Regions from separate parts of the Lysobacter korlensis genome, predicted to be linked through region 2. Evidence: riboswitches for the same ligand, from Rfam matches in the RefSeq annotation. Region 2 holds a riboswitch; the other holds the start of a gene.
The links. Region 2 has a riboswitch for cyclic di-GMP ahead of ACFFGH_RS33055 (DUF7882 family protein). Riboswitches for the same ligand answer to the same signal wherever they lie in the genome.

Region 1 (4,993 bases), on a different contig from region 2:
CGGCGGGCCGGGGGCTACGATCAAGCGGGTGACCAGCGTGCCGGCGACAGACCCACCGAGCGTCCTCGTCGTGGGGGAGGCGCTCGTCGACATCGTCCGCGCGCCGGACGGCGACCGGGAGTTCCCCGGCGGGAGCCCGCTCAACGTGGCATTCGGACTTGCGCGGCTCGGCATCGCCACGACACTGCAGACCCGGATCGGCCGCGACGCACATGGCGAGCGAGTCCGTGGACACCTCGGCTCGGCCGGCGTCGCGTTGTGGCCGGGATCGGAGGACGCGCCCCGAACGTCGACGGCGGTCGCCCGCATCGGGGCGGACGGCACGGCGAGCTACGAGTTCGACATCCGCTGGGACGTCGAGCCGATCGCGGTCCCGCCGGTGTTCAGCGCAGTGCATGCCGGCTCGATCGCCGCGTTCCTCGAGCCTGGCGCGACAGCTGTGCGCCGCACGCTCGCCGGCGCGGCCGGTTCGGCCCTCGTCACCTTCGACCCGAACATCCGGCCGGCTCTCGTCGGTGCCCGCCAGTCGGCTCTCGCCGCCTTCGAGGAGACGGTGGGACTCGCCGGCGTGGTGAAGCTCAGCGACGAGGACGCCGAATGGCTCTATCCCGGTTCGGACGTCGACGACGTGCTCGCGCGCGTGCTCGACCTGGGGGCGGACCTCGCCGTGTGCACGCTCGGAGCGGCCGGGGCGCGGCTGCGGACGCGGGCGCACGCGGTGAACGTGCCGGCGGTCCGGGTTCCCGTCGCCGACACGATCGGCGCCGGCGACTCGTTCATGTCGTGCCTGCTCGCCGAGCTGCTGCAGCGGGATGATCCGCCTCGCGAACTCGACTCCGCGGCGCTGAGCGCGGTGGGGGCGATGGCCGTGCGAGCGGCGGCGATCACGGTCGGCCGTCCGGGTGCGCAGCCGCCGACCGCTGCCGAGCTCGGGGAGCTGCTCTAGGCGTCAAGCCTTCCGCGGCGCGGTCGCCAGTGCTCAGACGGCGGGCGTGGGACAGTACACCCTGGTGGCGTGCGATTGATCGGCGGTCCGCTCGACGTGGTGATCCACCATCGGCTGCCCGCACATGGGGCACGGCGGGTTCGCCGGGGGCGTGTACGGCCGTTCGGGTCGTCCGGCGCCCAGCTGTGCCGGGCCGAACACCGGGAACAGGGCCCGGTTCAGCCGCATCGACCACGGGTCCCGCTTGCGCTTCGCCACACCGCTCCAACCGTTAGTGCACTAAGAATCAGTGTAGCGGTTAATATGGAGGCATGCCGGACGTCGCCAAGGCCGAAGACCTGCTCGCACTCGAGCGGCAGGTGTGCTTCGCGCTCGCGGCCACCAGTCGCAGTGTGATCGGGCTGTACCGGCCGATTCTCGAGCCCCTCGGGCTCACGCATCCCCAGTACCTCGTGATGCTGGCGCTCTGGGAGCAGAGCCCCAGAACGGTGCGGAGTCTGGCGGAGTCGCTGTATCTGGAGCCGGCGACTCTGACTCCGCTCCTGCGGCGCTTGGAGGGCAGCGGCTACATCACGCGAGCGCGGAATGCGGCGAACGAGCGGGAACTCAAGGTCGAGTTGACGGCGGCCGGCGGCGCGCTGCGTGAGCGCGCCGAGCAGGTCCCCGTCGCAGTCGTCGAGAAGCTGGGCATCCCGGTCGAGGCGCTCGAGGAGCTGCGAGACCGCCTGAACGAGACGCTGGCGGCCACCCGCCGCGCCTCCGCGAGTGCATAGCAGGCGCACCGGTCTTGCCGGAGGGCGGGAATCGGTCGCGTCCGCATGCACGTTTTCCTCAATCTGGCAAGTGCTTGAGCGCTGGCTGAGGACACCGTGGGCACCCGCTGAAATACCGTCACGCGCCGACACGCCGGGGTTATCGTCGGAACAGTCAACGAAACGGCAAACCCGGTGTGAACCGGCGACGCAAAGCCACGGGACCCAGTCGGGTCAGCCGGGCTACCGAAGGGCGAGACCCTTGTTCGCTTTCGTTCAACAGGAGAAGTTCTGGCATCGCCGTACGGCGTCGCAACTCCAATACGGACAACTGATCTGACCAACGCGTGATCGGGCACCCTGCCTCGCATGGATGCGGATCGATCCACCCCGACCGGCACATCCGGTCACCACAGCCTTGCCCGGCGGCAACACCTGGGTGCCGCCGCGCATCTGAAAGGACACAGCAATGAGTACTGCAGATTCGAACGACCGCCCCTCGGGCGGCGCCGTGCCCGTCGACCCGGACGACACGCTCCGCAACCGAGTGGTCGACCGGGAGAAGGAGGAGTTCGGCGGCATCAAGTGGGGCTCCGCGTTCTTCGGCTGGCTCACCGCCACCGGGATGGCAGTGCTGCTGACGGCGCTGCTCGCAGCAGCCGGCGCCGTCGTCGGCCTCACCACAGGCACCGACCCGCAGGAGGCGACCGACGCGGCCGCACAGAACCTGGACGCGGCAAGCATCGTCTCCGCGATCGTGCTGCTCGTGGTCCTCTTCGTCGCCTACTACTGCGGGGGCTACGTCGCCGGACGCATGGCGCGATTCAACGGAGCCAAGCAGGGCCTCGCTGTCTGGCTGTGGGCCCTGATCTTCGCCATCGTGCTGGCCATCCTGGGCGCCGTGCTCGGCAGCCAGTTCAACGTGCTCTCGGGCCTCAACGCGTTCCCGCGGATCCCCGTCAACGAGGGCACCCTCACCGTCGTCGGCATCATCACCGCGATCGTGCTGGCGCTCGTGCCGCTCATCGGAGCGGTCCTCGGCGGCAAGGCCGGAATGCACTACCACCGCAAGGTCGATCGCGCCGGTCTCGGCCGCTGACCTGCGGAGCACACCACCAACCACACAAAAACCCACCGCGGACGAAGTCCGCATCCCCCCCGCACGACGGGGGCAACAGGGAAAGAAGGGAAACACAATGATCAGCAGTGACAACATCGCATCGCTCATCGGCGCCGACGTCCTCGACAAGGACGGCGACAAGATCGGTTCCGTCGGCCAGGTGTACCTCGACGACAACGACGGCCACCCGAGCTGGGCCAGCGTCAAGACGGGCCTCTTCGGCACGAAGGAATCCTTCGTCCCGCTCGAGGACGCGACCTGGGCAGGCGACGAGCTCCGGGTGAACTACGACAAGGACCGCGTGAAGGACGCGCCCCGCGTCGACGCCGACCAGCACCTCGAGCCCTCTGACGAGGACGAGCTGTACCGGTACTACGGCATGACCGCGGGCTCCTACGGCACTGACACCGGTTTCACCCAGGACACCACCGGCACCGACTACACCACGACGGACACCGACCGCGCCTACACCGACACGGACCGGGACCGTCGGGACACGGTCGGACACGACACATCCGGCCCCACCACCGACGACGCCATGACCCGGTCGGAGGAGCAGCTGCACGTCGGCACGGAACGCGTCCAGACCGGCAAGGCCCGGTTGCGCAAGTACGTCGTGACCGAGAACCAGTCGGTAACCGTCCCCGTGCAGCGTGAGGAAGTGCGGATCGAGCGCGAGCCCATCACCGACGCCAACATCGGCGACGCCATGGACGGACCCGCGATCAGCGAGGAGGAGCACGAGGTGGTCCTCTCCGAGGAGCGCCCCGTCATCCAGAAGGAGGCCGTCCCGGTCGAGCGCGTCCGCCTCGACAAGGACGTCGTCACCGAGCAGCAGACCGTGAACGAAGAGGTCCGCAAGGAGGAGATCACCTTCGACGGTGACGACCGCAACAGCGGGCGCTCCAACCTGTAACACCCGCGCCACCCGCGCACCGCGCCGCCGCCGCATCCCGATGCGGCGGCGGCGTTTCCTACCCCGCCCCAAGAAAGAGAGGTTCCCATGAACGATTTCATGGTCGTCCTGCAAGACGGACTCGCGTCGGTGATCGACTTCATCCCGAAGTTCCTGCTGTTCCTCGTCATCCTCATCGTCGGCCTCATCGTGGCGAAGGTGCTCTCGAAGGCCCTCGACAAGCTGCTCGAGCGCGTCGGCTTCGACCGCGCCGTGGAGCGCGGCGGCGTCAAGAAGGCCCTCGAGAAGTCGAAGTTCGACGCCTCCGACATCGTGGCCAAGCTGCTGTACTACACGCTGGTGCTCTTCGTGCTCCAGTTCGCGTTCGGTGTCTTCGGGCCGAACCCCGTCAGCGACCTGCTCGAAGGCATCATCGCCTTCATCCCGCGCATCATCGTCGCCATCATCATCGTGATCCTTGCTTCGGCCATCGCAGCCGGCGCCAAGACGCTGATCCAGGGTGCGCTCGGCGGGCTCTCCTACGGCAAGATCCTCGGCAACATCGCCGCGGTCTTCATCCTGTTCCTCGGCATCACGGCTGCCCTGAACCAGGTCGAGATCGCCACGACGGTCACCACCCCCGTCCTCATCACCGTGCTCGCCACCATCGGCGGCATTCTCGTGGTCGGTGTCGGCGGCGGAATGATCCAGCCGATGCGCGCCCGCTGGGAGGCGTGGCTGCAGAAGGCCGAGGTCGAGCTCCCGGCCGCCAAGGCCTCGGTGCAGAATGCGCCGAGCGTCAAGGAGCAGGCGCAGACCGCGACCGCGAAGATGAAGAGCAGCGGCGCCGCCGGAGGCTCGACCCGGCCGGCCGGCTCGGGGCAGTCCTCGCTGTAGTTCCCGGCCGCGAACGACGAACGCGCCTCCGCTGACCACGTTGCGGGGGCGCGTTCCTCTTTCGCCGGACACCATTCCGCTGATTGAGTAGGACACACCCGCTGGTCGAGCTGTCGCGGGGGCGGCGTGCCGGAACAGCCCGCGGAGCGACCGCTGGCGGCAAGGAGAAACCATGTCATTCCAGGCGTACCTCGACGCGATCGAGGACAAGACCGGCAAGACGCCGAACGAACTGCTGGCCGAGGCCCGTGCGAAGGGGTTCGACGCCCCCGGTGTCAGGGCGGGCCAGATCCTCGAGTGGCTGAAGGACGACTACAGCCTCGGCCGAGGCCACGCGATGGCGATGGTGCACGTCATCACCAAGGGCGACACCATCAGCGAGA
Region 2 (4,993 bases):
CGAGGCCGATCCCGAACAGCGCGATCGCGACGAGCAGCGGTTTGGCGGGCCCGAACCGGTCGGCCGCGCGGCCGCCGATCACCATTCCGATGATCGCCGCGCCGCCCGGGGCCGCGAACGCCAGGGCGTAGAGGAAGCGGCTGCCGAGATCCGCGGTCACCACCGGCATCACGGTGGTGACGGCGAGGGCCTCGAACGCGCCGACGAAGACGAGACCGGCCGCGCCGAGGGTGGTCAGCCGATGCCGGGCGGACCAGATCCCGGGCGCGGCGCCCGCGGGAACCCGCGGCATCGTGTCGGGCGAGTTCATCGTGCCGTCGCTGCGGCGGCAGAGCGGTGCAGGACGACGGCCGCGCCGGCGCCGTGCGGCAGCGGGCGGTCAGGGGAGGCGGATGCCGTCCGCACCCGGCATTCGGAATCGGTGGTCACTGTGCTCCTCAGATTCTTCCGGAGTGGGCACTCACCCACCCGCAGAGCACGCTAGGACCTCAACCGAAGTTGAGGTCAAGGACCGTCTCGCCGTTCCGCCCCGCATCCTCCGATGTCGTGTCCGTCCAGCGGCGCGGACCGGGACCGGAGCGGCCCAGGGTGTCGCCGGGGTTCTGCAGGGAGCACGTGGTGAGGCTGAGACAGCCGCAGCCGATGCAGCTGTCCAGGTCGTCCCGGAGGTGCTGGAGGTCGGCGATGCGCGCGTCGAGGTCTTCCTTCCAGCGGGCGGAGAGCCTCGCCCAGTCCTCGCGCTTCGGCGTCCGTCCCTCCGGGAGCGAGTCGAGCGCCGCGCGGATGTCCGCAAGCGAGACGCCGACGCGCTGCGACACGCGGATGAACGCCACCCGGCGCAGCGTGTGCCGCGGGTAGCGGCGCTGGTTGCCTGCGGTGCGCTCGCTGTGGATAAGGCCCTGACGCTCATAGAAGTGCAGGGCCGAGACGGACACGCCGCTGCGCGCCGCGACCTCGCCGACGGTCAGGGTCTTCGTCGTGTCCACGAACGGCTGGGCCATGCTCGTCCTCCTTTGCGGAACACGGTAGCCCCGAACCGGTGCGGAGAGAACCGCTCAGCGCGGGTCCGCCGCGCCCGGCTGATCGCTCAGGCTCTCGACGTACGCGCGGGTCACGGCCATGTCCTCGTCCCCGAATCCGCGTGCCGTGAGATCGCGGAACGCCTCGAGCAGGCACGCGAGCTGGCGTGCCTCCACACCGGTGCGGGTCGCCTCCTCCGTGGCGAAGGAGAGGTCCTTGACCAGGTATCTGGCCGCACCCGTGGGGCGATAGTCGCGGGCGACGATGCGGGATCCCCGCGTCTCGAGCACCCGGCTGCCGGCGTACCCCCCTCCGAGCGCGGTGAAGAGGGCCTGCACGTCGAGGCCGCTGCGGTCTGCGAGCACCGCCGCCTCGCCGAGTGCGTGCACCGTCGCCGAGACGATGAGCTGGTTGCAGAACTTGGCGACCTCGCCGGAGCCGAGCGGACCGAGGTGGTGCACTCGTCCGAAGGTCTCCAGCACCGGGCGCGCCCGCTCAACGGCGTCGGCCGGACCGCCGACGAAGAGGGAGAGGTTGCCCGCGATGGCACCCTCCTCGCCGCCGCTCACGGGGCTGTCGATCACGCGCAGCATCCCGTCGGTGAGCCGCGACACCCGCTCATCCAGCTCACGGACCCCAGTGGCGGATGACGTGGAGGAGAGGACCATCAGGGTCGGGCGGGAGATGCCGGCCAGGATTCCGGTGTCGCCGGGAAGCATCTGTTCGAGATCGGGCAGGTCGGGAAGCATGACGACGAGCACGTCGGACGCCTCGGCGAGCGTGCGCGGCGTGCCGGCCCACGTCGCGCCCCGCTCGAGGAGCGCTGCCACACGGTCGGGGGTGCGGTGGGTGACGTGGACGTCGAAGCCGGCCCGCAGTGCGTTGGCAGCCATCGGCGTGCCCATGATCCCGAGCCCGACGAATCCGACGGCGAGATCAGGGTTCCGCCGGGTCTGTCGCGCCATACCGTGCACCTTAGCGAACCACTACGTTCCCGGCGCACCCTGACATGGACGCCCCGGGAGGCGGTACAGTGCCTAGGCACACACCTCTGATTCGGCAAAACCGGTGCGAGCCGGTGACGCAAAGCCACGGGGCCCCCAGGGTCAGCCGGGTTGCCGGGAGCCTCGCAGGCAACCGCCGCACCTCTCCTGGAGCCCGAATTGCACGAGCCGAATCATTCCGCCCCCGAGACCGAGCGGCGCCCCCGCAAGTGCCCGAGCTGCGGAACACGTCTGGAACAGACCGGGGCCGGCGGCGACGAGCTCCTGGAGTGCTCGAACTGCGGTCTGGTGATGTTCGAGCAGCGGAGGGCCGAGTAGGCCGGCCGCGAGCCCTTCTCGGATGTGCTTGAATTCGTGCCGAAGGGGCAAACCCTGTGCGAACAGGGGACGCAAAGCCACGGGACCCACGCGGTTCGCCGGGTTGCCGATTTCCCGTTTCGCTATCGTCACCCGGAGTTCGGCTTGGGACTGTTCAGCTACGGCGTCGCGCCGGTCATCACCATCGAAGATCGTCTGCTCAAGCACCTTCAGGCAGTGATCGTCGCGAAGCTGCGTCGCCGGGAGAATTTCGCCTTCAACTGGGATCAGGAGCCAGGAGTGGGCACGGACGTGACGCACGAGAACGGCTCCCACGGTTCGGTCTGGATCTCCGAGAGCTCCTCGCTGTACTTCCAGTACGACGGCTCGCCGTCGATGGCCCTCAACCGGGCCTGGCTCGAGGACCTCATGCAGGCGGCCAATACGAGCACCGGGCTGCGGGCGGTTCCCGAGCCGGCCGCCCGCGGCGTCTGAGCCGGCGGAGTCCGGAGCCAGGGGCGCTCGCCCTTCCGGACGACCTCGATGACGTCGTGGCTATTCCCGCCCCGTGGCCCGACCGGCACACTGGAGCGGTGAGCAATGGCCGTCTGATGCTGCTGGACACCGCCGCGCTGTACTTCCGCGCCTTCTTCGGGTACCCCGACACGCTGAAGGCGCCGGACGGCACCCCCGTCAACGCGGCGCGGGGGCTGCTGGACATGATCGCGCGGCTCGTCACCGACTACGGACCGACGGACCTCGTCGCGTGCTGGGACGACGACTGGCGCCCGCAGTGGCGGGTCGACCTCATCCCGAGCTACAAGACGCATCGGGTCGCCGAGGTGATCGAGGCCGGCCCGGATGTCGAGGTGGTGCCGGATCCGCTCAGCATCCAGGTGCCGATCATCGTCGCGACGCTCACCGCGCTCGGGATCCCGATCGTCGGCAAGGCCGAGTACGAGGCGGACGACATCATCGGCACGCTCGCCGCGACCGCGGACGGGCCGGTCGACGTCGTCACCGGCGACCGGGACCTGTTCCAGGTGATCGATGACGAGCGGGACGTCCGGGTGATCTACACCGCCGGCGGGATGAGCAGACTGCAGATCGTGACGGACGGGGTGCTGCGCGAGAAGTACGGCGTCCGCGCAGCGCAGTACGCCGACTTCGCCGCCCTCCGCGGCGACACGTCGGACGGCCTGCCCGGGGTGCCGGGCGTGGGTGAGAAGACCGCAGCCTCACTGCTGGCACAGTTCGGCGACCTCGAGGGCATCGTCGCGGCCGCCGCGGAAGGTGCGCGCTCGCCGCTGTCGGTGAGTGCGAAGTCGAAGATCCGCGCCGCCGCGGAGTATCTCGCCGTCGCGCCCACCGTGGTGCGCGTCGCGTGCGACCTCGACCTCCCCGTCGTCGATTCCCGGATCGGCATCCCGGAGGGCGGCCGCGATGAGATCGAGCAGCTGCGGTCACGGTGGGGGCTGGGGGAGTCCGTGTCACGGGTCGTCGCAGCGCTCGAGGCCGCGACCGTGGCCCGCTGAGATCCGGAGCACCCGGACTCATGGGCAAGCTGATCTACACCGGACTCATCTCGCTCGATGGCTGCCTCGTGGACCCCGAGGGGAACTTCGACTGGGCGGCCCCGGACCCCGAGGTGCACGCCGCGGTCAACGAGCAGGAGCGTCCCGTCGGCACGTACCTCTACGGGCGGCGGATGTACGAGGTGATGCGGTATTGGGAGACCGAGCCGGGCGCCGCCGACGCGTCGCCGGCCGAGCTCGAGTACGCCGACCTGTGGCGGAAGGCCGACAAGGTCGTCTTCTCCAGCACGCTCGACCAGGTGACCACGGCACGGACGCGGGTCGAGCGTCGGTTCGACGTCGACCACGTGCGCGAGCTCAAGCGGTCGTCGGAGCCGGATCTCTCGATCGGCGGGGCCGGGCTCGCGGCATCCGCGCTGCGCTGCGGGCTGGTCGACGAACTCGCCATGTACGTGAGCCCCGTCGTGGTCGGCGGCGGAACCAGGTTCCTTCCGGATGGTGTGCGGCTCGACCTGGAGCTTCTGCAGGAGCGTCGGTTCACGGGCGGGGTGGTGCTCCTGCGCTACGCCGTCCAGCCGCCGCGGTCTGCATAGCGGCGATCACTCGGCGCCGCCCGTTCCTCTCCTCGGTTATATCAACTAAGTTGACTTGCGCGCGCGCCGCCCGGCGACGCGCACGGAGATCAGCATCGAAGGAGACGAAATGGCAACGGAGCCGAAGCCGCTCACCGCACACAGCACGATCGGGACATGGCTCGACCACCCGCAGGGCGGCCCGTTGATCCGCGGCCTGCTCGCGCAGAGCGGGTTCGACGAGAACGTGCTCGGGCCGGTGAAGGGCCTGCCGCTGCAGCAGCTGGTGACGATGAGCCAGGGGCAGCTGCCCCAGTCGGTCGTCGACGACCTGGTGCTGCAGGCCAACGGGGGAGTGGCGCCCACCGAGGATGCCGGCGCGAGCGGCGAGTGGCAGGAGCGGGTCACCCCCGGCCGCTTCGAGGGCCGGACGGTCATCGTGACCGGCGCGGCTTCGGGCATCGGCCGGGCGACCGCATCCCGCATCGCCCGAGAGGGCGGCCGCGTGATCGCGGTCGACATCTCGAAGGAGCGCCTCGACGAGTTCGCCGCCGCGGGGGACGGG

Region 1: another riboswitch for cyclic di-GMP. It lies ahead of ACFFGH_RS21940 (hypothetical protein); the one in region 2 lies ahead of ACFFGH_RS33055 (DUF7882 family protein).

Annotation. Positions count from the first base shown of each region.
Region 1 covers NZ_JBHLTG010000005.1:515,415-520,407, forward strand. Annotated here, with positions in the region: gene ACFFGH_RS21930 (carbohydrate kinase family protein) at 29-946, shown strand; gene ACFFGH_RS21935 (MarR family winged helix-turn-helix transcriptional regulator) at 1,258-1,719, shown strand; cyclic di-GMP riboswitch class I at 1,874-1,949, shown strand; gene ACFFGH_RS21940 (hypothetical protein) at 2,168-2,797, shown strand; gene ACFFGH_RS21945 (DUF2382 domain-containing protein) at 2,895-3,734, shown strand; gene ACFFGH_RS21950 (mechanosensitive ion channel family protein) at 3,822-4,610, shown strand; gene ACFFGH_RS21955 (DUF4287 domain-containing protein) at 4,783-4,993, shown strand, end outside.
Region 2 covers NZ_JBHLTG010000016.1:82,809-87,801, forward strand. Annotated here, with positions in the region: gene ACFFGH_RS33040 (MFS transporter) at 1-310, opposite strand, end outside; gene soxR (redox-sensitive transcriptional activator SoxR) at 489-1,001, opposite strand; gene ACFFGH_RS33050 (NAD(P)-dependent oxidoreductase) at 1,056-1,985, opposite strand; cyclic di-GMP riboswitch class I at 2,069-2,143, shown strand; cyclic di-GMP riboswitch class I at 2,379-2,453, shown strand; gene ACFFGH_RS33055 (DUF7882 family protein) at 2,487-2,816, shown strand; gene ACFFGH_RS33060 (5'-3' exonuclease) at 2,915-3,856, shown strand; gene ACFFGH_RS33065 (dihydrofolate reductase family protein) at 3,877-4,449, shown strand; gene ACFFGH_RS33070 (SDR family NAD(P)-dependent oxidoreductase) at 4,559-4,993, shown strand, end outside.